One region of the Lactococcus sp. genome, then DNA from elsewhere that is predicted to be linked to it. Evidence: predicted binding sites of a transcription regulator. Region 1 holds the regulator's gene; the other holds the start of a gene.
What was found. Region 1 encodes Rex, which represses fermentation and respiration genes when NADH is low (regulators of the CRP and FNR family bind a similar motif). Its sites were predicted from a motif close to TTGTGAANTANTTCACAA; they were not measured.
Positions count from the first base shown of each region.

Region 2: a site for Rex is predicted at 1,175-1,192, ahead of RSC39_RS04685 (class II fructose-bisphosphate aldolase). Genes of this name have one in related genera too.

Region 1 is NZ_JAVXIY010000006.1:44,201-68,139, forward strand. Features, by position in the region: gene RSC39_RS07025 (PTS transporter subunit EIIC) at 1-754, shown strand, start outside; gene RSC39_RS07030 (MupG family TIM beta-alpha barrel fold protein) at 816-1,919, shown strand; gene RSC39_RS07035 (alpha-amylase family protein) at 1,912-3,921, shown strand; gene RSC39_RS07040 (PTS lactose/cellobiose transporter subunit IIA) at 3,932-4,279, shown strand; gene RSC39_RS07045 (SemiSWEET transporter) at 4,276-4,536, shown strand; gene lspA (signal peptidase II) at 4,738-5,190, shown strand; gene RSC39_RS07055 (RluA family pseudouridine synthase) at 5,253-6,158, shown strand; gene RSC39_RS07060 (divergent PAP2 family protein) at 6,316-6,759, shown strand; gene RSC39_RS07065 (glycosyltransferase family 39 protein) at 6,900-8,537, shown strand; gene RSC39_RS07070 (glycosyltransferase family 2 protein) at 8,540-9,496, shown strand; gene RSC39_RS07075 (response regulator transcription factor) at 9,624-10,310, shown strand; gene RSC39_RS07080 (DUF2127 domain-containing protein) at 10,331-10,846, shown strand; gene RSC39_RS07085 (ATP-binding protein) at 10,850-12,175, shown strand; gene RSC39_RS07090 (phosphatase PAP2 family protein) at 12,185-12,841, shown strand; gene glmS (glutamine--fructose-6-phosphate transaminase (isomerizing)) at 13,023-14,840, shown strand; gene radC (DNA repair protein RadC) at 14,959-15,642, shown strand; gene RSC39_RS07105 (redox-sensing transcriptional repressor Rex) at 15,828-16,478, opposite strand; gene RSC39_RS07110 (Spx/MgsR family RNA polymerase-binding regulatory protein) at 16,702-17,094, shown strand; gene RSC39_RS07115 (ABC-F family ATP-binding cassette domain-containing protein) at 17,267-19,174, shown strand; gene RSC39_RS07120 (hypothetical protein) at 19,303-19,452, opposite strand; gene pyrE (orotate phosphoribosyltransferase) at 19,525-20,154, shown strand; gene RSC39_RS07130 (dihydroorotase) at 20,296-21,591, shown strand; gene ygjK (alpha-glucosidase) at 22,222-23,939, shown strand, end outside.
Region 2 is NZ_JAVXIY010000004.1:72-2,484, reverse strand. Features, by position in the region: gene RSC39_RS04685 (class II fructose-bisphosphate aldolase) at 233-1,129, opposite strand; tRNA gene RSC39_RS04680 (tRNA-Leu) at 1,290-1,375, opposite strand; tRNA gene RSC39_RS04675 (tRNA-Gly) at 1,410-1,481, opposite strand; tRNA gene RSC39_RS04670 (tRNA-Thr) at 1,507-1,579, opposite strand; tRNA gene RSC39_RS04665 (tRNA-Leu) at 1,593-1,674, opposite strand; tRNA gene RSC39_RS04660 (tRNA-Lys) at 1,684-1,756, opposite strand; tRNA gene RSC39_RS04655 (tRNA-Asp) at 1,774-1,846, opposite strand; tRNA gene RSC39_RS04650 (tRNA-Val) at 1,876-1,948, opposite strand; rRNA gene rrf (5S ribosomal RNA) at 1,951-2,066, opposite strand; partial or broken rRNA gene RSC39_RS04640 (23S ribosomal RNA) at 2,150-2,413, opposite strand, start outside.

The sequences.
Region 1 (23,939 bases):
TGTCATTAATTCGTTTGCTGCCTTGATTCCTGGAGCACTTGTTATTGTTGTTGTTTGGATTATCAAAGTAGGTCTAAATTTCGACATTAATAGTGCTTTACAGTGGGTGTTTTCTCCAATAAGATATTTTGCTGGAGATAATGTACTATCCGTGATTGTTCCAATTCTATTAATTACAATTGTTTGGGTATTTGGTATTCACGGCATGATTATTGCAACACCTATTCTATATCCATTTTGGTATGATAATTTGAATGCCAATATCAATGCGGCAGCTACAGGACAAGTGGTTCCTCATTTTATGACAGAACAGTTTTTCCAATGGTTTATTTGGATTGGTGGAGCTGGAGCAACACTTTCCCTTGCTTTTCTAATGGCCTTCTTTGGAAAATCTGAATTTAGTAAAAAAATGGGGCGTTTTACTTTAGTGCCAGGTATTTTCAATATCAATGAGCCGCTTATCTTCGGTGTTCCAATAGTAATGAATCCGTTTTTCGCCATTCCATTTGTATTGGCTCCTGTAGTTATGGGGATTATTACTTATTTAGCAATGGGAGTTTTCCATTTGGTAAATTACCCGATTGCGATTGCTCCATGGACACTTCCTGCTCCGATCGGGGCAATGATGGCAACAGGTTTAGATTGGAGAGCAGCAGTACTTGCGATTATAAACATTATTGTAGCAGGATTAATCTACTATCCATTCTTTAAGGCTTTTGATAAAAATATGATTGCAAAAGAACAAGAAGCTTGAAAAGAATAAAGCATTTCAACAAGCTTTTCAGGAAAAAATGAAGAATTAAAAAGGAAGAAAAATGTTAGGAATTTCTATTTATCCTTATAAGGAAAAAATAAATGAGACATTGGCATATATCGACTTAGCCTCTAAATATAATTTTAAAAGAGTATTTACCAACTTATTGATGATTGAGCAAGGAAAGGAAGAAGAAACATTAGAAAGTTTAAAAGTTTCAATCAAACATGCTAGAAAATATGGAATGGAAGTGATATTAGATTTAAATCCAGCTGTTTTTGAACAATTAAATATTAGCTATCATGATTTGACTTTCTTTAAAGAGATGGGAGCTACAGGGGTACGCTTGGATTCCACTTTTGATGGACTCGTTGAATCATTAATAACTTTTGATGATTCACAACTAGATCTAGAGATAAACATTAGCAATGATACTTATTACTTAGAAAATGTCATTTCTTATCAGCCTAATATGAAGCGAATCATTGGTTGCCACAATTTTTATCCACAAAGGTTTACAGGGCTGGATTATGATTATTTCATAAAATGTTCAAAAAAATATAAAGAAATGGGACTACGTACAGCGGCATTTGTAAATTCTCATTCAGCAGATCATGGGCCTCATGTGTATACAAATGGTCTTTGCACCTTAGAATTGCACAGAGACTTACCAATAGAAATACAAGCAAAACATCTAATTGCAACGGGATTGATTGACGATATTATCATCGCTAATGCATATGCAAGTGAGGAAGAACTTAGCTTACTGAGTAATTTGAGAGATGATCAAATTGAACTTGACGTTATATTTGATTCGAAAACTACTTCTTTAGAAAAAGAAGTGATTCTTAATAACCAACATTTTAATCGGGGAGATATCAATAGTTATAGTATTCGTTCAACATTTGTTAAACTAAAATATCAAGAACAAAGTATTCCGGAACACAATACCAAGGAAAAGATTGAATTTGGGGATATTACAATAGGGAATAATTCCTTTGGCCAATACAAGGGTGAAGTGAATATTGTTAAAAAAGAAATGCCAAATGAATCCCATGAAAAAAATGTAGTTGCAAGAATCAGTGAGGATAATCAATTTTTAGTAGAGTATATCAAACCTTGGACTAAATTTAGATTTAGAGAGGTAAAAAGAGAAATTGAGTAATTTACCCTATCGCCAAATTCATCTTGATTTCCACACACCTGCTCTTCCATTTACATTAGGGAGGCATTTTGAAAAGAAAAAGTTTCAAAAAATTCTAAAAAGTGCTCGGATTAATTCAGTAACTTTAACAGGAAGATGCCATCATGGCCATATTTATTATGATACTAAACTTCCAGCGAAACATCCTCAGTTAGCTAATGATTTTCTTATGATGGAGGTTGATGCCTGTCATGAAGTAGGAATTAAAGCTCCAATTTATCTCACGGTGGGCTGGGACGCCTTCTCAGCAGATCGTCATCCGGAATGGTTGGAAAGAAAACCAGATGGTAGCCTCTACGGATTTGATGATTATGGTCAACTTTCTCCGGGATGGAAAACTTTATGCTTTAATACTCCTTACCTTGACTATCTTAAGTATCAAATTGTTGATACAATGAAACATTTTGGATCAAAGTTAGATGGTTTATTTTTTGATATTGTTTGGCAAGATCCTTGTTCATGTAATTACTGTATTGAAAAAATGCTGAATCTTAATTTAGATCCAACTAATGAAAAGGATAGGATATTATTTTCAAAAATAACAGAACAATTTTTGAAAGATGAGATATCTGCTACTGTAAAGGGTGAATCTAAATACTGTCCAGTATTTTTTAATGAAGGAAATATTTTACCTTCAATTCGTAAAAATTTATCGGAATATAGCCATTTGGAAATTGAGTCACTTCCAAGTGGAGAATGGGGTTATCAACACTTTCCAACAACAGTAAGGTATGCTAAAAATCTTGGCAAAGAATATGTGGGCATGACAGGTAAATTTCACAAGGTTTGGGCCGATTTTGGAAGCTATAAAAATAAGGCTGCACTTGAATATGAAACATTTCTTGCCTTAGCTCATGGAGCAAAATGTTCAATTGGAGATCAGATGTACCCTGATGGGACCCTACAGAGGGCGACCTATGAATTAATTGGTTCTGTTTATCGTCAGGTAGAGAAGTTGGAAAAATATAATGATGGTAGTCAAGCGTTGACTGAAATTGCCATTGTCCATCCAGGTATAGTTGCTGATAGTGAATTAAAAGTCGATTTATCCTTAGCTGGAGCAGTCAATATGCTAAATGAAAAGCATTATCAATTTGATATTGTGGATCAATGGATGGATTGGACTAAGTATAAGCTAATCATTCTTCCTGATAAAATTATTATATCAGAATGGCTTAAGAGAAAAATACAAGAGTACTTTGAGAAAACTGATGGAAAAATTTTGGCAACTTATAAAAGTGGTTTAGATGCAGAAAATAGATTTTTGCCAGACTGGGGAATTAATTATATTGGTAAAAATACATTTGTTCCAACTTATGGAAAATACCATGGGCTTTTTGAAAATCATTTGCCCAATGGAGAACTTGTTCTTCATGGTGAGGGGCTTTTAGTTTCTCCACAAGGAGCACAAGTTTTGGGTGATGAATATCGACCTTTATTCCAGAGAAACTACCAGCATTATTATTCACATTTTCAAGCACCGGTTTCTGAGAATAAAGGAAATCCTGTGGCAACAAGCAGTGACCGTGTTTATTACTTTAGTCATCCCCTATTTGAAATGTATAAACGCCAAGGAGTTTTGCAATATAAACAAATGATAAATCTTATCGTAGATGAAGCATTGGGACAGCCGGTTTTAAAAACAAACATGCCTTCTAGTGGAGATATTATTTTAAATCATAATGAGGAGAGAGGAGAGTTAATTTTAAATCTTTTGCATTATATTCCTCAAAGAAAAGCGATAGAATTGGATACAATTGAAGAAGTTATCCCTCTTTATAATGTAAAAATTGTTTTGTCAGTAGAAAATATCAGTAAACAAATCAATACTGATATTAAAAAAATTAAAAGCGTCAAAGCAGTTCAAAATAATGATGAAATTGAATATAGAGTAAAAGATAACTCTCTGGAATTTGTTGTCCCAGAAGTTAAGGGTTATGAAATTGTGACATTAAAATACTAAAGGAGAAGAAATGGAAGGTTTAGAGTTGATTGCTTTCAATATTATTGGAATGGTTGGAAGTGCAAAATCAAAAGTAATGGAAAGCATGGCAAAAGCAAGAACTGGCGAATTTGAAGCAGCAGAACAGTTAATCAAAGAAGCCAATGAATTCCTAGTTCAAGGTGAAAAAGAACACTTTCAAGTTATTACGCAAGAAGCCAAAGAGAAAAATGTTGAATTGACTCTTCTTTTCATGCATGCAGAAGATCAGCTGATGTCTACGGTGACTTTGAGAGATATTGCTAATGAAATGTTAGAAAATTATCGAATGATGTATGAATTAAAGGCTTTTATTGATGGGAAGCAAGCAGTAAGATGATTATTATAGGATTGATTGCAGGCGGCTTAACGAGTATTTCTTTTATTCCTCAAGCTGTTAAGACGATAAGGACAAAAAACACAAGTAGTATTTCGATTGCAACTTATATCTTATTTACGATAGGCGTAGCATTATGGGTTATTTATGGTTATTTCTTGAAAGATTTTGCTATTTTAATGACAAACTTAGTGACGATAGTTCCTTCTTTAATAATCCTGTTGATGAAAATACGTAGTGGCAAGAAACAGTTAAAGTGACTCATTTGATTAACGACTTGAACTTATAGTGCTAGAAGGCATTATAAGTTTTTTATTAGTGCTAGAGGATTCATTGACTGATAGAAAGTATTTTTAAAGGAATTGTCTGATTTTTGGGGAATTTCTATTTCTGAAAAGGACTAAAAGTCTATTTTATGATACTTATTGACCCTCGTTGACGCGGTGTGGTATAATTAAAATATGAAAAAATTACTGTCACTTGTAATTATCGTTGTTGGAATTATTGCTGACCAAGTTTTCAAAAATTGGGTTGTTGCTAATATTCAACTTGGAGATACAAAAAAAATTTGGCCAGATGTACTGAGCCTGACTTATATTAAAAATGATGGGGCTGCTTGGTCATCATTTTCTGGTCAACAATGGTTTTTCCTTGTTTTGACACCTATTGTACTCATTGTTGCACTATGGTTTTTGTGGAAAAAAATGGGACAAAATTGGTATTTTGCTGGCTTAACTTTGATTATTGCGGGAGCTTTAGGGAATTTTATTGACCGCGTTCGTCAAGGTTTTGTTGTCGATATGTTTCAAACGGAATTTATGAATTTTCCAATCTTTAATATCGCAGATATCTTACTATCTGTCGGTTTTGTTGTTCTATTTATTGCAATTTTGACGGACAAAGAAACAAAATAAGCTTTTTAAAAAACGAGTGACAGTAAGTAGCATTAAAACCTCTATGAAAAAGGAAAAATCAATTGCCTATAATAAAAATTACTGAAGAAAATAAAGATTTGCGTCTTGATAAAGCACTTGCAAATCAAACAGAGTACTCTCGAAGTTTACTGACAGAGCTTATAAAAAATGACAAAGTTTTTGTCAATAATGCAGCAAAAAAAGCAAAATATAAAGTGAAAACGGGAGATAGAATCGAATTTGAGATTCCGCAAGCCGAGGTCCTTGATGTTGTGGCTGAAGATTTGCCCTTGGAAATTATTTATGAAGATTCAGATGTTGCAGTCGTCAATAAGCCACAAGGAATGGTCGTTCATCCTGCGGCAGGACATGCTTCTGGAACCTTAGTGAATGCAATTATGTATCATATAAAAGATCTTTCAAGTATCAATGGAGTCATTCGCCCAGGAATTGTACATCGGATTGATAAAGATACTAGTGGTCTTTTGATGATTGCTAAAAATGATAAAGCACATGAAAGTTTAGCTGCTCAATTAAAAGACAAGACCAGCAAACGTCGCTATTTAGCAATTGTCCATGGAGAGCTTGCCAATGATAAAGGGACAATTGAGGCCCCAATCGGTCGTAATCTTAAAGACAGAAAAAAACAAGCGGTTGTGTCTGGTGGAAAACCTGCTGTGACTCATTTCGAGGTTTTAGAACGTTTTGTTGGTTATACTTTAATTGCTTTACGCTTGGAAACTGGACGAACACATCAAATTCGAGTTCATATGCATTATATTGGTCATCCTGTTGCAGGTGACCCGCTCTATGGCCCGAATAAAACTCTAACACCCAATAAGGGGCAGTTTCTTCACGCAGAAACGCTAGGATTTGAACATCCAACAAGTGGAGAGCTTATGGAGTTTCAAGTTGATGCTCCTGACCTCTTCAAGGAACAATTAGAAAAACTCAGAGAACAAGGTTAAACTTGTTCTTTTTGTATTTTTCATTTAAAATTCATGTTAGTTTTATGATAAAATTTCTTTATTTTGTCAGCAAATAATGTAATATCCAAAAGGCTTATATAGTATAATAAGAGTAGTAAGTATCGGATTTTAATTTAGGGGAAATTAAGGAGGGGTTATGAATTTTTTTAGTCAGATATTGCATAATCAAATTCTACTGACAGCAATTGTGAGTTGGGCAATAGCACAGCTAATTAAAATAGGGATTGAACTCATCCGAACACACCGAATAAATTGGCAATTAATTTTTGCGACCGGAGGAATGCCTAGTTCTCACAGTTCATTAGTGGTAGCTTTGGCAACCGCAACAGGATTAAGACAAGGTTTTGATTCTCCTCTTTTTGCGGTTGCAACTGTGTTAGCTTTTGTTGTTTTATATGATGCCCAAGGAATTAGACGACAAGCAGGGAATCAAGCAAGAATTATCAATCGTATGTTGCAAAATGTTGAAAATGCTGGAATTAAAGTGGACAAAAATCTAAAAGAATTATTGGGGCACACACCGATTCAAGTTCTTGGTGGAACTCTTTTAGGGATAATTGTTGCACTAATAATGAATTAAAAAAAGCTACAATTATAAAAATAAAACTTAAAATTTGTTTTTATTGTACTTTTTAGATTCAAAGTTAAAAATGAGAATTTATCATTTGAAAATTAAGGTTATTATAAGAAACAAAGGCCAAGCTATGGTAAAATAGTAATATGAATAATATAGTATTTATTAAGTATAAAAAAAGATTCTGTCTTTCCCTAATGATAGGACTCTTTATTTTAATTAATGGGATTGCTGTCTCAATTACGAAGTCGTGGAATAGTGATCATATTATTGCACTTGTGTTAGGAAATCTTCTTTTAGTAGCAGCTTATTTTTATTTTATTGGGATTTTTAGATTATCAAAAAAACTTTTTGCTCCAAAAAATGAAATGGAAATCACTGACGAGTCTGTCAGTAAAATAGAAAGTAAATCTTTTTTGCTGACAGATTTGTCAGTAAAAAAATATTATCAAATAAGTTTTTGGGCAGTAGCGCTCGTGACCTTTATTTTGCCCTTTCTTTTTATGATTCATGTTCCTGATAGCAAGCATGCTTGGGATTACTTTGTCATTTTTAATTCTACAACAGAGTTGCATGGTCAGTCTTTTGGCCTTCTCCCAGAAACAGCCTCACGTTTAGGTTACTTCCTGAGATATCCTAATAATCAATTTTTAGGAATCTTATTTAATCAGATTTTTTCTCCTTTTGCTGAGAATGTTCAGTTGAAAATGTGGGTTGTTACAGCCGTTTCTGCTTTGCTGACAAGTCTTGGTGTTCTAGCTGGAACTTTGAGTGTTAAAGCTTTAAGTGGGAAAAGACATGCCATTTTATATAATGTTTGTGCACTTGGTTTCTTACCTTTTTATGTATATGGCGCGCAACTTTATAGTGATACGATTACTTTGCCTTTTGTATCTTTCGGATTGTTATTTTTCATTTATGCAATTAAATCAGACAAGTTAAATCGACAAATTCTCTGGTATTTCTTGGCTACTTTACTGACAGTTTTAGGTTATGAATTTAAACCGACTGTCTTAATTGTACTTATTGCTGCATTGGTTTTCTTAGGCCTTAATAAAAAGTGGAAGCAACTTTTACTTTTAATCCCTATGTTTGCTCTCTTATTTGTTGGGGGACATTTCATGGTCAAAGCAACAATTGCGACAGAGCCTGCTTTTTCACAGGAAGCCAATGAACGTCATAATCTCCCGATGATGCATTGGATTGCCATGTCTTGGGCGCCTAGCAATAAAACAGGGGGATTTAATAAAAAGATTCGTCAGTATTCTGAATCTTTCCCCACTTATGAGGCGAAAAAAGAGGCAGATAAACAACTTTTCATTGATAATATTAAGAAAATGGGACCTGCTGGTATTGTTAGACAAATAGGACGGAAATTGTCCTATACTTGGCTATATGGCGACTTGAATAGTGCTTTCTATACTAATCATCATGAAAATAAATTCATTAATCGTTACTTTGATTATCTCTCAGGGACTTCATTTTCTTTAGATGGACCGGGGAATATTACAGGTTGGTTTATGCTTAAAGCTGTTCAAACGCTGTATTGGATTGGCTTAGTTGTATTGCTTTGGCGACAAATTTGGCGGATTTTAAGTCGTAAGAAGAACTGGTCAAATCCTTGGTTTGTTCCAGCTTTAGCCTTTGTTGGACTGAGTTTTTTCCTTATTCTTTGGGAAACAAATTCACGTTATCTTTATCAATTTGCACCAGTAATGATTGCCTTAGCAAGTCTAGGTTTAATAGATAATCAATTTAAAAAGAAAAAAAGAGTTAAGGAGTGAATATGACTAAGATTCTTTATATGGTCGTGCCATGTTACAATGAAGAACTGGTACTTGATGAAACTTCCGAACGCCTCAAGGCCAAATACGAACAATTAATTTCGAATGATATCATTAGTCCAAAAAGTAGAATCGTTTATGTTAATGACGGGTCAAAAGATAAAACTTGGGAAAAAATAAAAGAAAAACATGCAGAAAATTCAATGTTTAGTGGAATTAATCTTACAAGAAACCGCGGACATCAGAATGCTTTGCTTGCTGGCCTATTGACGGTTAGAAATCTCGCAGATTGTGTTATCTCAATGGACGCGGATTTACAAGATGATATTAATGCCATCGATGAAATGCTCGAAAAATTTGAAAATGACGGCTGTGATGTTGTTTATGGAGTACGAGATAATCGTGAAACGGATACTGTCTTCAAAAGAAGAACAGCAGGAGCTTTTTATAAATTGATGCAAGGATTGGGGAGTCAAAGTGTTCCTAACCATGCGGATTTTCGTTTAATGAGTCGTCGTGCTTTAGAAGGTTTAGCACAATTTCCTGAGCAAAATCTTTTTTTGCGAGGCATGGTTCCTTTAGTTGGCTACAAATCTGAGATTGTATACTATAAACGCGGCGAGCGTTTTGCCGGAGAAAGCAAATATCCTTTGAAGAAAATGATTAGTTTTGCTATCGACGGAATTACTTCTACCTCGGCAGCACCTATGCGTCTAATTTTTTGGATTGGCTTAATTTGGTTTATTTTGGCCATTGTAGGAGCAATTTATATCATTGCTCGTCATTTTGTCAATGGTTCTGATGTTGCTGGTTGGGCCTCAATCATGCTAGTTGTTGTTGGTTTTGGTGGAGCGAATTTGTTGGCCTTGGGTGTAATTGGTGAATATATCGGGAAAATTTTCCTTGAAGTTAAACAACGTCCGCGTTATTTAATTGAAGACTTCATTAACGAAGATTAATTTAAAAAATGATAAAATATCATTAATTATTCAGAAAAACCGTATGGTTTTTTTGTTTTAGGCTTGATATAATAAATTGGCAGTTAAAACTTAAATAAAGAAAGCTGTTAAAGAGAAAGGGGAGGAAATGACTTATCATGTATTAATTGTTGAAGATGAACCTAGTATTTCTGATTATGTTAAAAAAGAATTAGTCTTTGAAGATTATCAAGTATCAACAGCTTTTGATGGTCTTGCTGCCTTAGAGGTGTTTGAGCAAGCAAAACCAGCGGTAGATGTCGTCTTGCTTGATTGGATGATTCCCAAATTAGATGGTTTGACCGTCTTACGACGCATGAAGAAAATTCAGCCCAATACACCGATTATATTTCTAACGGCACGTGATTATATTGGTGATAAAGTTGCTGGTTTAGATGCTGGGGCGGACGATTATATCACTAAACCCTTTGAAATTGAAGAACTTTTAGCTCGTCTGAGACTTATCTTTAGAAAGTGGTCAACTTCTCGCTCAAAAGTATATGAACTTGATTATCTAAAGGTAGATTTAACGGCTCATACAACGGAAGTAGCGGGAAAAACAGTGAATTTGACTCAAAGAGAATTTGCTTTGTTAAGTTATTTTTTAGAACATCGTGGTATAGTGATTAGTCGAGCAGATATTTTGGATGATGTTTGGGGAATGGATTTTGATGGTCAGGAAAATACAGTAGATGCCTATGTGCGTTATCTGCGTGCTAAAATTGATCTTCCAAATCATAAATCTCTGATTGAAACAGTTCGTGGAGTAGGCTATCGCTTGAATGGCGAAGGTTGAAAAATGAAAAGAGGTAGACCATGGAAAAAGTAAAAAACAAAGAAGAATTATTGGATGTCAGCTTTAACGCCATGCTTCTTGGGAAAAGTATTTTTGCATTCGTTGAATTTTTATCTGGTTTACTTTTGATTTTTATTCCACTTGATTTGATAAAATCAACAATTCGACATTTAGCAGCATCGATTGCTTTTGCTCCACTTTCAAGCATGATTACAAATGCAGGAGAGAGATTGACAAGTGATGCGACTCTATTTGCTGTTATTTATCTACTCCTACATGGTGCCTTAAAATTGGTGACGCTCGCTTTGCTCTGGCGCAAGATTTTATGGTCATACCCTTTATCAATCGTGCTTTTGGTTGGTTTTATCACTTATCAAATGTTCGAATTTTTCAATCATGGGGCGATTTCAATGCTTGTCCTGTGTGTGGTTGATTTGGTGATGATTGCCTTGACTTTATTAGAATATCGAAAATTGAAGGCACAACTTTCAAAGGGGCAATCATATTCATCTTTGAAAAATATTAAAATAAATTAACGAATGAAAAAAACAGAATCTAAAACAAGTGCCAACATCATCACAGCAACTTTTGTCCGTATATTTTTGATTTTTACACTCCTTGTTACGATAATTGTCTCAGGAATTGTTGCTTTTACAAGTTTACAAATCCGAGAGAGTGAGGGGACGTCTCTGATTTCTTCGGTACAAGAAGCAGCAGAAAATGGTAACGTAAACTGGGATGAATTTAAACTGGATAGTGAAAAAGATGAAAAATCTACTTTTGTTAGACTAACAAGGGCTTCTGGAGATATTGATGAAAGTCATGGCACATCACATTTTTTAAAGTCACGGCTTTCTTGGGGCAATTTTAGTCTGTCAAAAGATGTTATCTTTTGGTATAGCTCAGAAACGGCCAAAAATGGGAACAAAGTAGAATTATGGTTAAACATAAATATTGTTGTAAAATCAATGATAAGGGCGATATTAGTCATTGTTGCTGTCATGATTATTCTCTTTTTTATCGCTCTAATTTTAATTCGAAAGGCCGCAAATACAATTAGCCAGCCTTTGACTGATATGATGTTAGCGACTGATGAAAAAGAAGTTAAACAATTACCAGTCAGTAAAAATCCAATTGAGGTTCGTCAGCTAAGTCAAAGTTTTAATCGCTTATTAAACAGATTAAATCAAAAAATTGAGAATGAGCAGCAGTTTGTTTCGGATGCTTCACATGAACTGAGGACGCCCGTTGCTGCAATTCGTGGACATGTCACTTTATTAAAAAGAAGATGGCATGAGCATCCCGAAATTATTGATGACTCGCTTTCTTATATTGATGAAGAGTCCCTGAGAATGAAAGGGCTCATTGAAAATTTACTGACAATTTCTCGAGGAAATCATTTGGAAGTAAATAAAGAAAAATTTAACTTGACTGAATTTACTGACAAAGTGGTCAGTGAAATTCAACCTGCTTTGAGCCAAAAAATTACATTTAATGGAAAAAGCGAGATTTTTGTCAGGGCTGATAAAATGTCACTTTATAAAATCATCATTGTTTTTATTGAAAATGCTGGAAAATATTCACCCCAAGATTCAGAAATTAAAGTAAAAATTAGTTCTGAAAATCATCAAGTTGAGCTGCAAGTTGCTGATGAAGGAGTGGGTATTCCAGAAGAAGAAAAAATTAATATTTTTGAACGATTTTATCGCATTGATAAATCCCGTTCAAGTGAAATTCCTGGCACAGGTCTTGGGCTTGCGATTGCTAAACAATATGCGCAATTAAACCATGCTGAAGTCTTTGTCACAAACAATACTCCGAAAGGATCAATTTTTCATCTCCTCATGGAGTCTATAGAAAACTAAACTTATATTATGAATAAAAAAAATTACTATATTTTGGGTACTTTGACGACCCTCGCCTTTTTAATTTTAACTGTACTTGTGAAAATATATTATACACACGCTCCTCTCCCGTTTGATTCTCCGATTCAAAACTGGGCTTTTCACTTACAAAGTTCTTCGGGACTCACATTCTTTTTTTCTCACATGACAAATATTTTTGGGGATAAGGGTGGTATAATTGTAGCCGTCTTACTTGCTTTGGTTCTCTATTTGATATTTAAAGAAAAGAAAGCAACGATTTGGTTTGCTACAATGGTCATATCAAGTTTGCTTATCAATACAGCGATTAAGATGATTATTGGGCGTGACCGTCCAGAAATTCATCGTCTAGCTGCTTTTGCGAATGAAGCTGGAAAAAGTTTTCCGAGTGGTCACTCTATATTTGCAACAATTATTTTTGGAAGTATTTTCTTTATTTGTCTTAGAAAATTAAAAAATAAATCTTCTAAGATTGCCTTAGGAATTCTCTGTTTGATATTGATTGCAACAGTCATGTTTTCAAGAATTTTTGTAGGGGTCCATTATCCGAGTGATACAATTGGTGGTTTCCTAGAAGGAATGAGTCTATTGTTGTTCACTTATCCGACATTTATTAAATACCAAGAAGCAGCTAAAAAAGCCAATTAATTATTAATTGGCTTTTATTATTGTTGCAATTCAAGTTATACCAATTTGCGTTTTTTAGGTAAAATTAGATTATTTTTCCTTGACACGAACCTAAAAGTGTATTATAATGCTATTTATAAATAAAAAATTAGAAAATAATTAACTGTACCAATTTAATTGGTGAGTTAAGTGGAGCTTTATTATGTGTGGGATTGTTGGTGTTGTAGGTAGCAAAAATGCAACTGATATTTTGATGCAAGGACTTGAAAAACTCGAATATCGTGGATACGATTCAGCAGGAATTTTTGTAAATGGTCAAAAAACGGCTGCAAAATTAGTTAAATCAGTGGGACGTATTGCAGATTTGAGAACTAAGCTTGGGATTGACGTTTCGGGGACAAGTGGAATTGGACATACCCGTTGGGCAACTCATGGAAAACCAACAGAAGACAACGCTCATCCTCATACTTCAAGTTCTGGTCGTTTCGTTTTGGTTCATAATGGGGTCATTGAAAACTTTGTAGAACTTAAAAATGAATTTTTGATGAATGACAGCTTTAAAGGACAAACTGATACTGAAATTGCTGTTCACTTAATTGCTAAGTTTGCAGAAGAAGAAAATTTGCCAACTCTTGAAGCGTTCAAAAAAGCTTTGAAATTAATTCAAGGATCATATGCTTTCGCGCTCATGGACAGAGAAGATGCAGATTTAATCTATGTAGCAAAAAATAAATCTCCACTCCTCATTGGACTTGGCGATGGTTATAATATGGTTTGTTCAGACGCAATGGCAATGATTCGTGAAACATCAGAATTTATGGAAATTCATGATAAAGAGCTCGTTGTTTTGACAAAAGATAAGGTTGAAGTGATGGACTATGAAGGTCAAATAATTTCACGCAATTCTTATACTGCTGAACTTGATTTGTCAGATATTGGAAAAGGAACTTATCCTTTCTATATGCTTAAAGAGATTGATGAACAACCAGCTGTCATGCGTAAACTGATTGCGACTTATGCCAATGAAGATGGCACGATGAAAGTTGATCAAGATATTATCAAAGGCATTCAAGAAGCAGACCGTATCTATATTATTGCTGCTGGGACCTCTTATCATGCTGGTTTTGGTGCGAAGATGATGCTTGAAGCACTTACGGATACTCCTGTTGAACTTGGTCTTGCATCAGAGTGGGGCTATGATATGCCATTATTGAGCAAAAAACCATTCTTTATCTTCCTTTCACAATCTGGGGAAACAGCAGATAGTCGTCAAGTTTTAGTAAAAGTAAATGAATTAGGACTTCCTAGCTTAACTGTTACAAATGTTCCTGGCTCTACCTTGTCTCGCGAAGCTACTTACACAATGTTAATTGGAGCTGGTCCTGAAATTGCGGTAGCTTCAACAAAAGCTTATACTGGTCAGATTGCAACTTTGGCCTTTCTTGCCAAGGCAGTTGGGGAAGCAGAGGGTCAAGCAAAAGCTAAAGACTTTGATTTGGTTAAAGAACTCTCTTTAGTGGCTCAATCTATTGAGTCTACTTTATCTGAAAAAGATGAGATTGCGGCTATTGTATCAGAACTATTGCCAACAACGCGTAGCGCCTTTTATATCGGTCGTAAACAAGACTATTATGTTGCAATGGAAGCTTCGCTTAAATTAAAAGAAATTTCTTATATCCAATGTGAAGGATTTGCAGCTGGAGAATTAAAACATGGAACGATTTCATTGATTGAAAAAGGGACTCCAGTTCTTGCTTTGATTTCTAATAATGAAGAAGTAGCAGCCCATACTCGTGGTAATGTGATGGAAACTGTGGCGCGTGGTGCCTCAGCAATTACAATCGTTGAAGAAGGAGTGGCACGTGAAGATGATACAATTGTAATCAATCAAGTTCACCCTTATTTGTCAGCAATTTCAATGGTTATCCCAACACAATTGATTGCTTACTATGCCTCAATGCAACGTGGTCTTGATGTTGATAAACCCCGTAATTTGGCTAAAGCAGTAACAGTAGAATAAAAATTTACTGACAGAAAGGTCAGTAATAAAATATAAAAAAGTTCTGATTCTGTCAGAACTTTTTTATATTTTTTTAATTTGTCAGTGACAAACGATTTGTTTTTTCGTATAAGTAAGTATGTACGAATTAAAAGAGAAATCTTATCCAATGCAACCAAGAGAGCGTTTAGAACTTTTAGGTGAAGAGTATTTGTCCGATGTTGAGTTACTTGCAATATTATTGCGGACGGGTCGAAAAAAATACTCATCATTGAATTTAGCTTTAGAACTTTTGCAACATTTTGGGACATTGGATAATTTTCGCAAAGCATCTATAAGTGAACTCAAGGAGATTTCGGGTATTGGGCAAACAAAAGCTATTGAATTGCGAGCAATGATTGAACTTGGAAAAAGAATACAAACGACAACCAGAAAACGTTATGGTCAAGTTTTAAGTTCAAAAGAATATGGCATGAGTCTTGCTTTTGAAATGCAAAATTTTGAGCAAGAACATCTTACCGCGACCTATTTAGATGGACAAAATCAGATTATTGAGAAGAAAACTATTTTTATCGGAGCAGTTAATCATGCAACTGCTAGTCCTCGAGAGATCCTTTATCATGCAGTAAAAAATCTCTCGGTTGGTTTATTAGTCGCACATAATCACCCCTCGGGCAATTTACAACCCAGTCAAGCAGATAAAATTTTTACAAAAAAAATAAAAAATGCTTGTGATAATATAGGAATTAATTTTATTGATCATATTATTGTGGGAGCGGGTAATTATTATAGCTTTCGGGAGAAAGATAGCAACTTATTTTAGTTGACTAGCCTTAACTTCCGAAAAATAATAATGATTAACTCGATTGAAGATATGCTGGAATTAGTACTAAATAATAAACTAAAAATTTGTGAAAAAATTAAAATGATGATGGCTTGAAAATAAAATACCTAAGCACACGAAGGCCTAGGTATCATTAATAGTTTTGATAAAATTTTGCTTGTCTTTTATTCTTCTTGAGCTCCCATGAAAAATAACAAGGTTTGCAATTCTTTAGTTAAATCAATAGATTGAACAACAACATCCGAAGGGACTTTCAAGCGAATAGGTGCAAAGTTAAGAAAGCCTTTGATTCCTGCTTTAACAAGGGTATCAACCACTTCCTGAGCGTTTTCCTTACGAACAGATAGAATGGCTGTTTTTATGTCTGATTTCTTAACATTCTTTTCTAAATCAGAAATATTATAAATTGGAATGCCATCATCTGTTTGAGTCCCAACTAGTGGATTTCCAGAAATATCGTAGGCCTGAGTAATTCTCATTTTATTTCTGTCTTGAAATTGATAATGAAGAAGCGCACGTCCAAGGTTTCCGACCCCAATCAATGCGATATGAGTTTCTTGATCTTGTCCAAGGAGTTCTCCAAAGAAATCACGAAGAACTTTTGTTTCATATCCGTAGCCTCGTCGTCCTAATTCCCCAAAGAGAGAAAAATCACGACGAATTGTGGCAGCATCTACCCCAATTTTTTCAGAAATAAGTTGTGAATTTGTGCGTGTCACATTCTCTTCGACTAGACTTTTGAAAAGTCGATAGTATTGTGGCAACCTTTTTGCAGTTGCTTTTGGTAAGCTTTTGCTTGGTTTATGGTCAGTCATTGTTATACCTCAAAAATGTAATTCGTATTTATTAAAACTAATCATGATTAGTTTCTTTGTGATAATTTTATCAAAAATTTGTGAAATTATCAAACAAAAGGAACGATAGAACAAATAAAAATGAGTGAAAAATGATAATGATTAAAAAATATTAATATTATTCTTTTAATTAAGGCGCTTTCATGGTAGAATAGAATTATGAAAAAATAGATAGGGAGAATATATGATTAAAATTTATCTTAGTGGTTCGTGCTCGTCTTGTAGAAAAGCCAAAAAATGGTTGAATAAACGTCATATTGAGTTTGAAGAAATTAATTTAATAAAAGACATCATGGAGAAAGATGATTTAATCAAGATTTTGTCTCTCACAGAAAATGGTTTGGAAGATGTCATTGCTACCCGAGGAAAGACTTACTCTGGCTTAAACCATAATTTTGATGAATTGGGCTTAGAGGAGGCCTATAGATTGATTCAAGAAAATCCTCGTCTTCTAAAACGTCCATTAATTTTTGATGAGCAAAGATTATTGATTGGTTTCAATGAGGACGGAATTAGAGCATTTATCCCACCTGAAGTTCGTAGAGTAGAATTAAGAGAAAGATTAATCTTAATTTAATAATATTTTTAAAAAACTTATCAAATTTGATAGGTTTTTTTATGACACTATTTGAGAAAACTACAAAATATATCGTTTAAATGCTATAATAGAAGGACTGCTTTTTCTATGAAATATAAGAAAAAAATCAGGGATAAAAAGGTTTAAGATTTAACGAAGAGGATTAATAATAATGATTTTATTGCAAGGAAATGGAATCGCACGAACTTTTGGTGGCGATGTCTTATTTGAAAACATTAGTTTCAGCCTACAAGACCATTCAAGAATAGCTTTAGTTGGACGAAACGGTGCCGGTAAATCAACTTTGCTTAAAATTATTGCTGGGGTTGAAGAAGCAAGTCTTGGAACCATTTCAAAAACAAAAGACTTAAGCATGAATTATTTGGCTCAGGATACTGGCTTAAATTCGCAAAGGACGATTTTTTCTGAAATGTTGTCTGTTTTTGACCAGCTTCGTCAAATGGAAAAGCAATTGCGTCAAATGGAACTGCAAATGGGAGAACTTGCCGCTGATGAATTGACGCTTTTAATGAAGCGCTATGATTCATTGTCAGAAGAATTTCGCATGAAAAACGGCTTTACTTATGAATCTGAAATTAAGTCAGTTTTAAATGGTTTTCGTTTTGATGAGTCGATGTGGGAACGTGAAATTTCAAGTTTATCAGGTGGACAAAAAACGCGTTTAGCCCTAGCGAAAATGCTTTTAGAAAAACCACAGCTGTTGATTTTGGACGAACCAACTAACCACTTGGATATTGAAACTTTGGCTTGGCTTGAAAATTATCTTAAAAATTATGATGGTAGTTTACTAATTGTCAGCCATGACCGTTACTTTTTGGATAAGGTAGTCAATGAAGTTTTAGAGTTATCAAGAGGCGAGTTGACTCGTTTTTCTGGTAATTACTCACGTTATGTCGAACAACGGGAGCAAAAACTTCTATTAGAACTTAAAAACTTTGAAAAGCAACAAAAAGAAATTGCAAAATTAGAAGACTATGTTGCCAAAAATCTAGTGCGCGCTTCAACGACCAAAATGGCACAATCGCGTCGCAAAAAATTAGAAAAAATGGATCGACTGGATGCACCAACGAGCGATGACAAATCAGCTCATGTTACTTTCACCCCGGAAAAAACCTCAGGAAATGTTGTCCTGACCGTGTCAGAGGCTACGGTAGGCTATTCAGACAATCGTCTATCTGGACCAATCAATATTGATGAACGCAAAGGGGAGTCTTTGGCTATTGTTGGGCCAAACGGTGTGGGTAAAACGACCTTAATCAAATCCATTGTCGGTCAAATCCCTTTTTTGGCTGGCCAAGCAAAACTGGGTGCCAATGTTACCTTGGGATATTATGATCAAGAACAAGGGCGCTTGACGACTTCAAATACCGTTTTGGACGAATTGTGGAATGAACATCGCTTGCTTAATGAAGTGGAAATTCGCAACATGTTAGGAGCCTTTCTTTTTAGCGGTGATGATGTCAAGAAAACAGTGGGAATGCTCTCTGGTGGGGAAAAAGCGCGTCTTTTACTTGCAAAATTAGCAATGAATCATGATAATTTCTTAGTCTTAGATGAACCTACGAACCATTTGGATATTGACTCACGTGAAGTTTTAGAAAATGCTTTAATTGATTTTCCTGGAACAATCTTGTTTGTTTCCCATGACCGTTACTTTATTAATCGTGTAGCGACAAAAGTTTTAGAAATCGCTCCAGAGGGAAGTACAGAATTTTTGGGCGATTACGACTATTATGTTGAGAAAAAAGAAGAACAGTTAGCCCAAAGTGATGAATCAGACAATGGGGGGCTTGTAGAAAGTCTTGCTCAACAAGATTTTACGGCTCAGAAAGAAGCCCAAAAAAATCGTCGAAAAGTGGAGCGAGAAATTACTTCTTGTGAGGAAAAACTAGCAGAGTTAGAAATAAAAATCGAAACACTTATGCTTCAAATGCAAGAGAATACTTCTGATTTTGTGAAATTAGGTGAGTTACAAGCTGAAATTGACCTGCTTAATGATGAAAAAGATGAGACAGAGATGGCGCTTTTAGAAGCAATGGAAGAATTAGAAAGTTTGTAAGCATCATAGGATATTGAAGAAAAGAATAGTGTTTCTATTCTTTTTTTCTAAGCCAATAAAGAAATATTGAAAAAACTAAGACTTGCAAATCTCTCTTAAGTTTGTTAAACTAATAAGCAATGTAACTTTTAAACTAGTCCAGAGAGGCTAGCAAGGTTGAAATCAGGAAAACTAATTTTATTTTTACTGACAGGATTTTCTGTCAGTAAAAATGAACTTGTTTTGATACTTTTTACACTTGCTAAGTCTCTTGGCAGGTGTTTTTTTATTGCTGACAATTACCACGATTGGGTCGCACGTTATCCATGTTCGTTATGGTGGTTCTGTCAGTAAATTGAGAAGGAGAAATCATGTCAATATCAAAAGCCATTGCTGCAGATTTATTAGAAATTAAGGCGGTCAGTCTTTCACCAAGTCAACCTTTTACTTGGGCCTCAGGAATTAAATCACCAATTTATACTGATAATCGAGTGACATTAGCCTATCCAGAAGTTCGTAGTCAAATCGAAGGAGCTTTTGCGGAATTGATTAAAACGGAATTTCCAGAAGTTGAAGTGATTGCTGGAACTGCGACAGCCGGTATTCCCCATGGGGCAATTATTGCTGACTATCTCAAATTACCATTTGCTTATATCCGTAGTAAACCAAAAAACCACGGGGCTGGCAATCAAGTTGAAGGTCGTGTGGCTAAAGGGCAAAAAATGGTTGTAGTTGAAGATTTGATTTCCACTGGAGGTTCTGTCTTAGAAGCGGTCGCGGCCGCAGAACGTGAAGGCGCTGATGTCCTTGGTGTGGTTGCCATATTCACTTATGAATTAGAAAAAGCGACTAGAAAATTTGCTGATGCCGATGTCAAATTGGCGACACTGACAAATTATTCTGAGTTGATTGAAATTGCTAAAGAAACAGGATATGTCACTAAAGAAGAACTAGAGTTACTCAAAAAATTCAAAGAAAATCAAGAAACTTGGCAAGGATAATTTACTGACAGAAAATAGAATAACATTGTCAGTAAAGTTGCTAGTTCTGCTGTTAAATATCAACTTGTCAGTTTGATTCAACTCACAGAAATTATTGAATTGGCAAATGACAGGACTTGTCAGTAAAATTGAAAGGTGAAAATGACTTTATTAATCAAAAATGGTCGTCTGATTGACCCTAAATCAAATCGTGATGAAATTTTAGATATTTTAATTCAAGAGAATAAAATAGCTAAAATTGGCATAAACTTATCAGAAGAAAATGCTGAAATCATTGACGCAAGCGGTCTAGTGATTGCTCCTGGATTAATTGACGTTCATGTTCATTTTCGTGAACCAGGACAGACCCATAAAGAAACCATTCATAGTGGCGCAAAATCAGCAGCGGCAGGTGGTTTTACAACAGTTGTCATGATGGCCAATACGAAACCTATTTTATCTACGCCAAAAGGACTGACAGAGACTTTAGCAATTGCCAAAAAAGAAGCAATTAAGATTAAAGCAGTTGCATCAATTACGCAAGATTTTGATGGGGAAAACTTGACAGATTTTGCTGAACTTATCAAAGCAGGGGCAATTGGTTTTTCTGACGATGGCATTCCGTTGACAGACGCTGGAGTCTTGCGGGAAGCCTTGCAGAAAGCCAAACTAACAGATCGTTTGCTTTCGATTCATGAAGAAGACCCAAATCTAATCGGGACACTTGGAGTTAATGATGGAGAAGTGGCTCATAAATGTGGCTTCACAGGAGCGCCGACCGTTTCAGAATACAGTATGATGGCGCGTGATGCTATGATTGCTTATGAAACAGGCGCACGCTTGCACTTACAGCATCTTTCTGCAGGAGAATCTGTCGAAGTGGTTCGATTTGCTAAAAATTTGGGCGCGAAAATTACAGCAGAAGTGACACCACAACATTTTTCAATTACAGAACAGATGATTTTTGAGCAAGGGACAAATGCGAAACTCAATCCTCCATTGCGTAGAGATGCAGATATCAGTAAAATTATTGCGGGCTTAAAAGATGGGACAATTGATGTGATTGCGACTGACCATGCCCCTCATACTCATGAAGAAAAAAATGTCAGCATTGATAAAGCCCCATCAGGAATGATTGGCTTAGAAACTTCATTGCAACTTGGTTTGACGAATTTGGTTGCCAAAGGTCATTTGACTTTGCTCGAATTACTGACAAAAATGACTGTCAATCCAGCTAAATTATATGATTTTGATGCAGGTTACCTTGCAGAAGCTGGTCCGGCTGACCTTGTGATATTTGATGCCGAAAAGACCTATCAAGTTGGTGAAACTTTTGATTCCAAAGCGACCAACTCACCGTTTATCCATCAAAAAGTTCAAGGACAAGTTAAATATACAATTTGTGATGGGAAAATAGTTTTCAAGCAAAATGAAAATACAGAAAGTATTGTATTTTGATAGAATGATAGTAAAAAAGGACCCTAAGGAAATACTTTCCTCGGGTTTTTTCTTTCTTTTCTATAACTCTTTTTAAAACAAAGAGCTACTATAAAGTAAATCATTGAGTGAATGGATGATTTCTAAGCCATTTTTGATTGATTCTTCAGTTTCCATTGTTTGATTTTTTTCTGTTTGAACTTTCATTTCTTTTTTCCTTTCGACTGCATCTCTTATTTATATATAGTATAGCAATAATTTGCATGAAAATTTCTTACAAAAATGTAATTTAAAAAGAATGGGTAGATTTGATTAATTTTAGTAATTTAAATGCTGGATTTCTGGGTGCTGTTTTAGAATAGCTTATAATGAATAACAGCCAATAAAATAATAAATCAAATATGTAGTATTCAGGGTGAAAATTTGAATTACAAAAATAAAGACAAGGAGGGTTATTATATAGTTTATAAGATTTAATTATAAAACCAGAAGAAGAGAGAAAATATAAGCTTTTTATTTTTCAAATTTTATTCCTCAAATCATAAACAACATTATTACAATTTTCTAGCAACATATCTACTTGTTTTTGAAATGTAAGCGTTATATAATTTAGTAGTCATAATTTATGATTAGAAATTTTTAGGAGCTATTATGGAAAGAAGTTTGAAGAAAAAAGTAGTTTACACATTATTAGGTTTAACTATTTTGAGTTGTGGGACACTGACTAGTAAAGCCCATGCAAGTACGGAAAAATCGAAAGTAGATGAATTTTCCAATTTATTAGACCTAAGTGCGACGCCAACGGAGCGTACTCATGGAGTTTATGATACGAATTATTTTAATAATTTTTCGGATTTAGGTTCTTGGCACGGCTATTATCAGCCGGATAAAAATAATAAGGAGTTGTTAGGTGGATTTGCAGGTCCATTAATCATTGCAGAAGAATATCCAATAAATTTATCTGCAAGTTTAAATAAATTGACACTTAAAAATAAAGAAACTGGGGAAGTTTATGATTTAAGTCAGAGCAATAAGCTAGATTTAGATTACTTTCCGGGACGTTTAGAGCAAAAATACGTTTTAGAAGATTTGACCCTTCGTCTTTCATTGATTTTTGTTAGTAACCGTACAGCACTTATTCAGACGCGTATTACTAACACAGGAGAAAAACCTATAACTTTAGAGGCAAGTTGGACTGGAAGTGTCTTTGATAAAGTGATTGATGGTTCTGATATCATTTCAACAGGAGCTCATCTGAAATCTGAAGGAAATGAGATTCAAGTTCAGTTCAAAAAAGTGAGAGAACAATGGAGTTATTTTTCTACTGAATCAACGAGGTATACTATTCATCACGCGGATAAGGTGAGCACGAAAATTGATGGTGGCAAATATGTAGCAACTGCAAAGGATATTACGTTAGCAGTTGGAAAGACTTATGAAACCAAGACAACAGAAAGTTATACCTTCACAGAAAAAGAGTTAGAGACAGAGAAAAATAAATTTGATGATTATACTAAGAATGCCTCTGATTATTTTAAAAAGAACAAGAAGCGATGGCAAGGTTACTTAGACAAGACATTTAGCCATAAGAATGTAAAAAAATATCCAGAATATCAGAATGCTATTGTAAAATCTATCGAAACACTTAATACTAACTGGCGAAGTGCAGCTGGAGCTTTCAAGCATGACGGAATTATACCTTCAATGTCTTATAAGTGGTTTATAGGGATGTGGGCTTGGGATTCTTGGAAAGCAGATGTTGCGGTTGCAGAATATAATCCTGAGTTGGCTAAAAATAATATGCGCGCATTATTTGATTATCAAATCACCCCGAAAGACTCAGTACGGCCACAAGATGCAGGGGCTATTATTGATGCAGTCTTTTATAATCAGAATGAGGAAAGAGGGGGAGAAGGTGGAAATTGGAATGAAAGAAACTCTAAACCACCACTCGCTGCATGGGCAGTTTGGCAGATTTTTAAAGAAACTAAAGATAAAGACTTTTTAAAAGAAATGTATCCAAAATTAGTTGCTTACCATAATTGGTGGTATTCTAATCGGGACCACGATAAAAATGGTATTGCCGAATATGGAAGTATGGTGAGCGAAGCACAATATCAAACGGATGAAAATGGGAAAATTATCAAAGATACCAATGGAAATAATATGCTTGATGAAGAGGCAGTTATAGAGGCAGCAGCTTGGGAAAGTGGAATGGATAATGCAACACGTTTTGATAAAGAAGGAGCTGGAAAGGGAGATATCGGCGTTCAAGTATTTGAAAATAAAAAGGAGGGTAAAACAATTGGCTATTCAATTAATCAAGAATCCGTAGACTTAAATTCATATCTTTATGCAGAAAAAGGTTT
Region 2 (2,413 bases), on a different contig from region 1:
TTATCAAATAAGATATGTCCTATTTTTTGTAGCTAAATGCGGTAAGTATCATCTTACTACAAACTAGAAGAATAAAGAGTACTCAATATTTGAATAATATCCCTTACAAAATATGCGTTTTATAATTGATGTCAAGCGAAATACTAAAAGCTGTGGCAAATAAGTGGCAAACTATCAAAAAAACGCCTGTCACAAGTGACAAACGTTTATTTAATCATGTTTTATAAGCTGATTAAGCTTTGTTTGCTGAACCGAATACGTCGATACGTTCTTCAACAGACGCAGTAATTGCATCGAAACCAGGTTTCAAGAATTTACGTGGGTCAAAGAGTTTTTTCTTCATGTATTCTGCTTCATTTGCGTCAAATTCATTAACGAATTTACGAGTAGCAGCTGCGAAAGCAAGTTGGCATTCAGTGTTAACGTTAACTTTAGCTACACCGTTAGCGATGGCTTCTCTGATTTGATCATCAGGAATACCAGAACCACCGTGAAGTACGATTGGCACATTGTGTCCCATAGCTTCAACAAGTGCTTTGTTCAATTTTTCAAGGTGATCGATGTGAAGACCTTTCCAGTTTTCTGGGTAAGGACCGTGGATGTTACCGATACCTGCTGCAAGGAAGTCAACACCAAGTTTAGCCATTGCAACCGCATCATCGATAGGAGCAAGTTCACCTTCACCAACGATACCGTCTTCTTCACCACCAATTGAACCAACTTCACACTCAACTGAAATGCCTTTAGCATGAGCTTTAGCGATAACTTCTTCAGCAAGTTTAAGGTTTTCTTCGATTGGAAGATGTGAGCCGTCAAACATCAATGATGAGTAACCAACTTCGATACATTCCAAAGCATCATCAAAATGACCGTGGTCAAGATGAATAGCAACTGGAACTGTGATTCCCATTGATTCTACAAGAGTTTCAATGAGGAGTTTACACATTTTGTAACCACCCATGTATTTAGCCGCACCCATAGAAGTTTGGATCAATACTGGAGTCTTTTTAGCTTCTGCTGCGCGCAAGATAGCTTGAGTCCATTCAAGGTTGTTTGTGTTGAAACCACCGATAGCGTATCCGTTATCACGAGCGGCTTGTACGAATTTTTCTGCTGAAACGATTGCCATTTCAAAATTCCTCCGAATATTTTTTTACCTACCTAGTATAGCATTTTGTGAAGTTTTTTTCTAGTCCAAGCTCACAAAAATCCAAAGTAACCGCTTTATTAAGCCATTCTTAAAGAAAAATAAAAAAAGATTAATAGCTAAAACTATTAATCTTACCATATCCCGAGGACCGGTTTCGAACCGGTACGAAGGTTACCCCTCGCAGGATTTTAAGTCCTGTGCGTCTGCCAGTTCCGCCACCCCGGGTATTATACAAAAACTCCCGTAGGGAGATTTATCAAGCGAACGACGAGATTCGAACTCGCGACCCCAACCATGGCAAGGTTGTGTTCTACCCCTGAACTACGTTCGCACTTAAACTTTGTGTCTTACGACAATGCCGACTACATGATTCGAACACGCGACCCTCTGATTACAAATCAGATGCTCTACCAACTGAGCTAAGTCGGCTAATAACCTAGTATGCGGATGAAGGGACTTGAACCCCCACGCCGTTAAGCGCTAGATCCTAAATCTAGTGCGTCTGCCAATTCCGCCACATCCGCTAGGAATTATGACCCGTGCTGGGCTCGAACCAGCGACCCTTTGATTAAAAGTCAAATGCTCTACCAACTGAGCTAACGAGTCATTAGTATTACTACTAACGGTTCTGACGGGAATCGAACCCGCGATCTTCGCCGTGACAGGGCGACGTGATAACCGCTACACTACAGAACCTTTATTCAATTAATGGCTGAAACAACCAATGGGAGTTAACGGGATCGAACCGCTGACCCTCTGCTTGTAAGGCAGATGCTCTCCCAGCTGAGCTAAACTCCCAAACTTGGCCACTCGCATATCTCCCAGGGGGCAACCCCCAAGTACTTCCGCCGTAGATGGACTTAACTTCTGTGTTCGACATGGGAACAGGTGTATCTCCATCGCAATGATGACCAAATCATTAAATGTTACTTTGAACATTCAAAACTAAATAACAATTCTTCTAACTTCTAAACCATAAGCATTTTATATTTGACTCTTTTGGTAAAGTCCTCGAGCGATTAGTACTGGTCCGCTCCAAGTCTCGCAACTCTTCCACTTCCAGCCTATCTACCAGATCATCTCTCTGGGCTCTTAATTCTTACGAATGGGTAATCTCATCTTGAGGTGGGCTTCGCACTTAGATGCTTTCAGCGCTTAGCCCTGCCCTACAGAGCTATCCAGCCGTGCTCCTGGCGGAACAACTGGTACACCAGCGGTAAGTCCATCCCGGTCCTCTCGTACTAAGGACAGATCCTCTCAAAT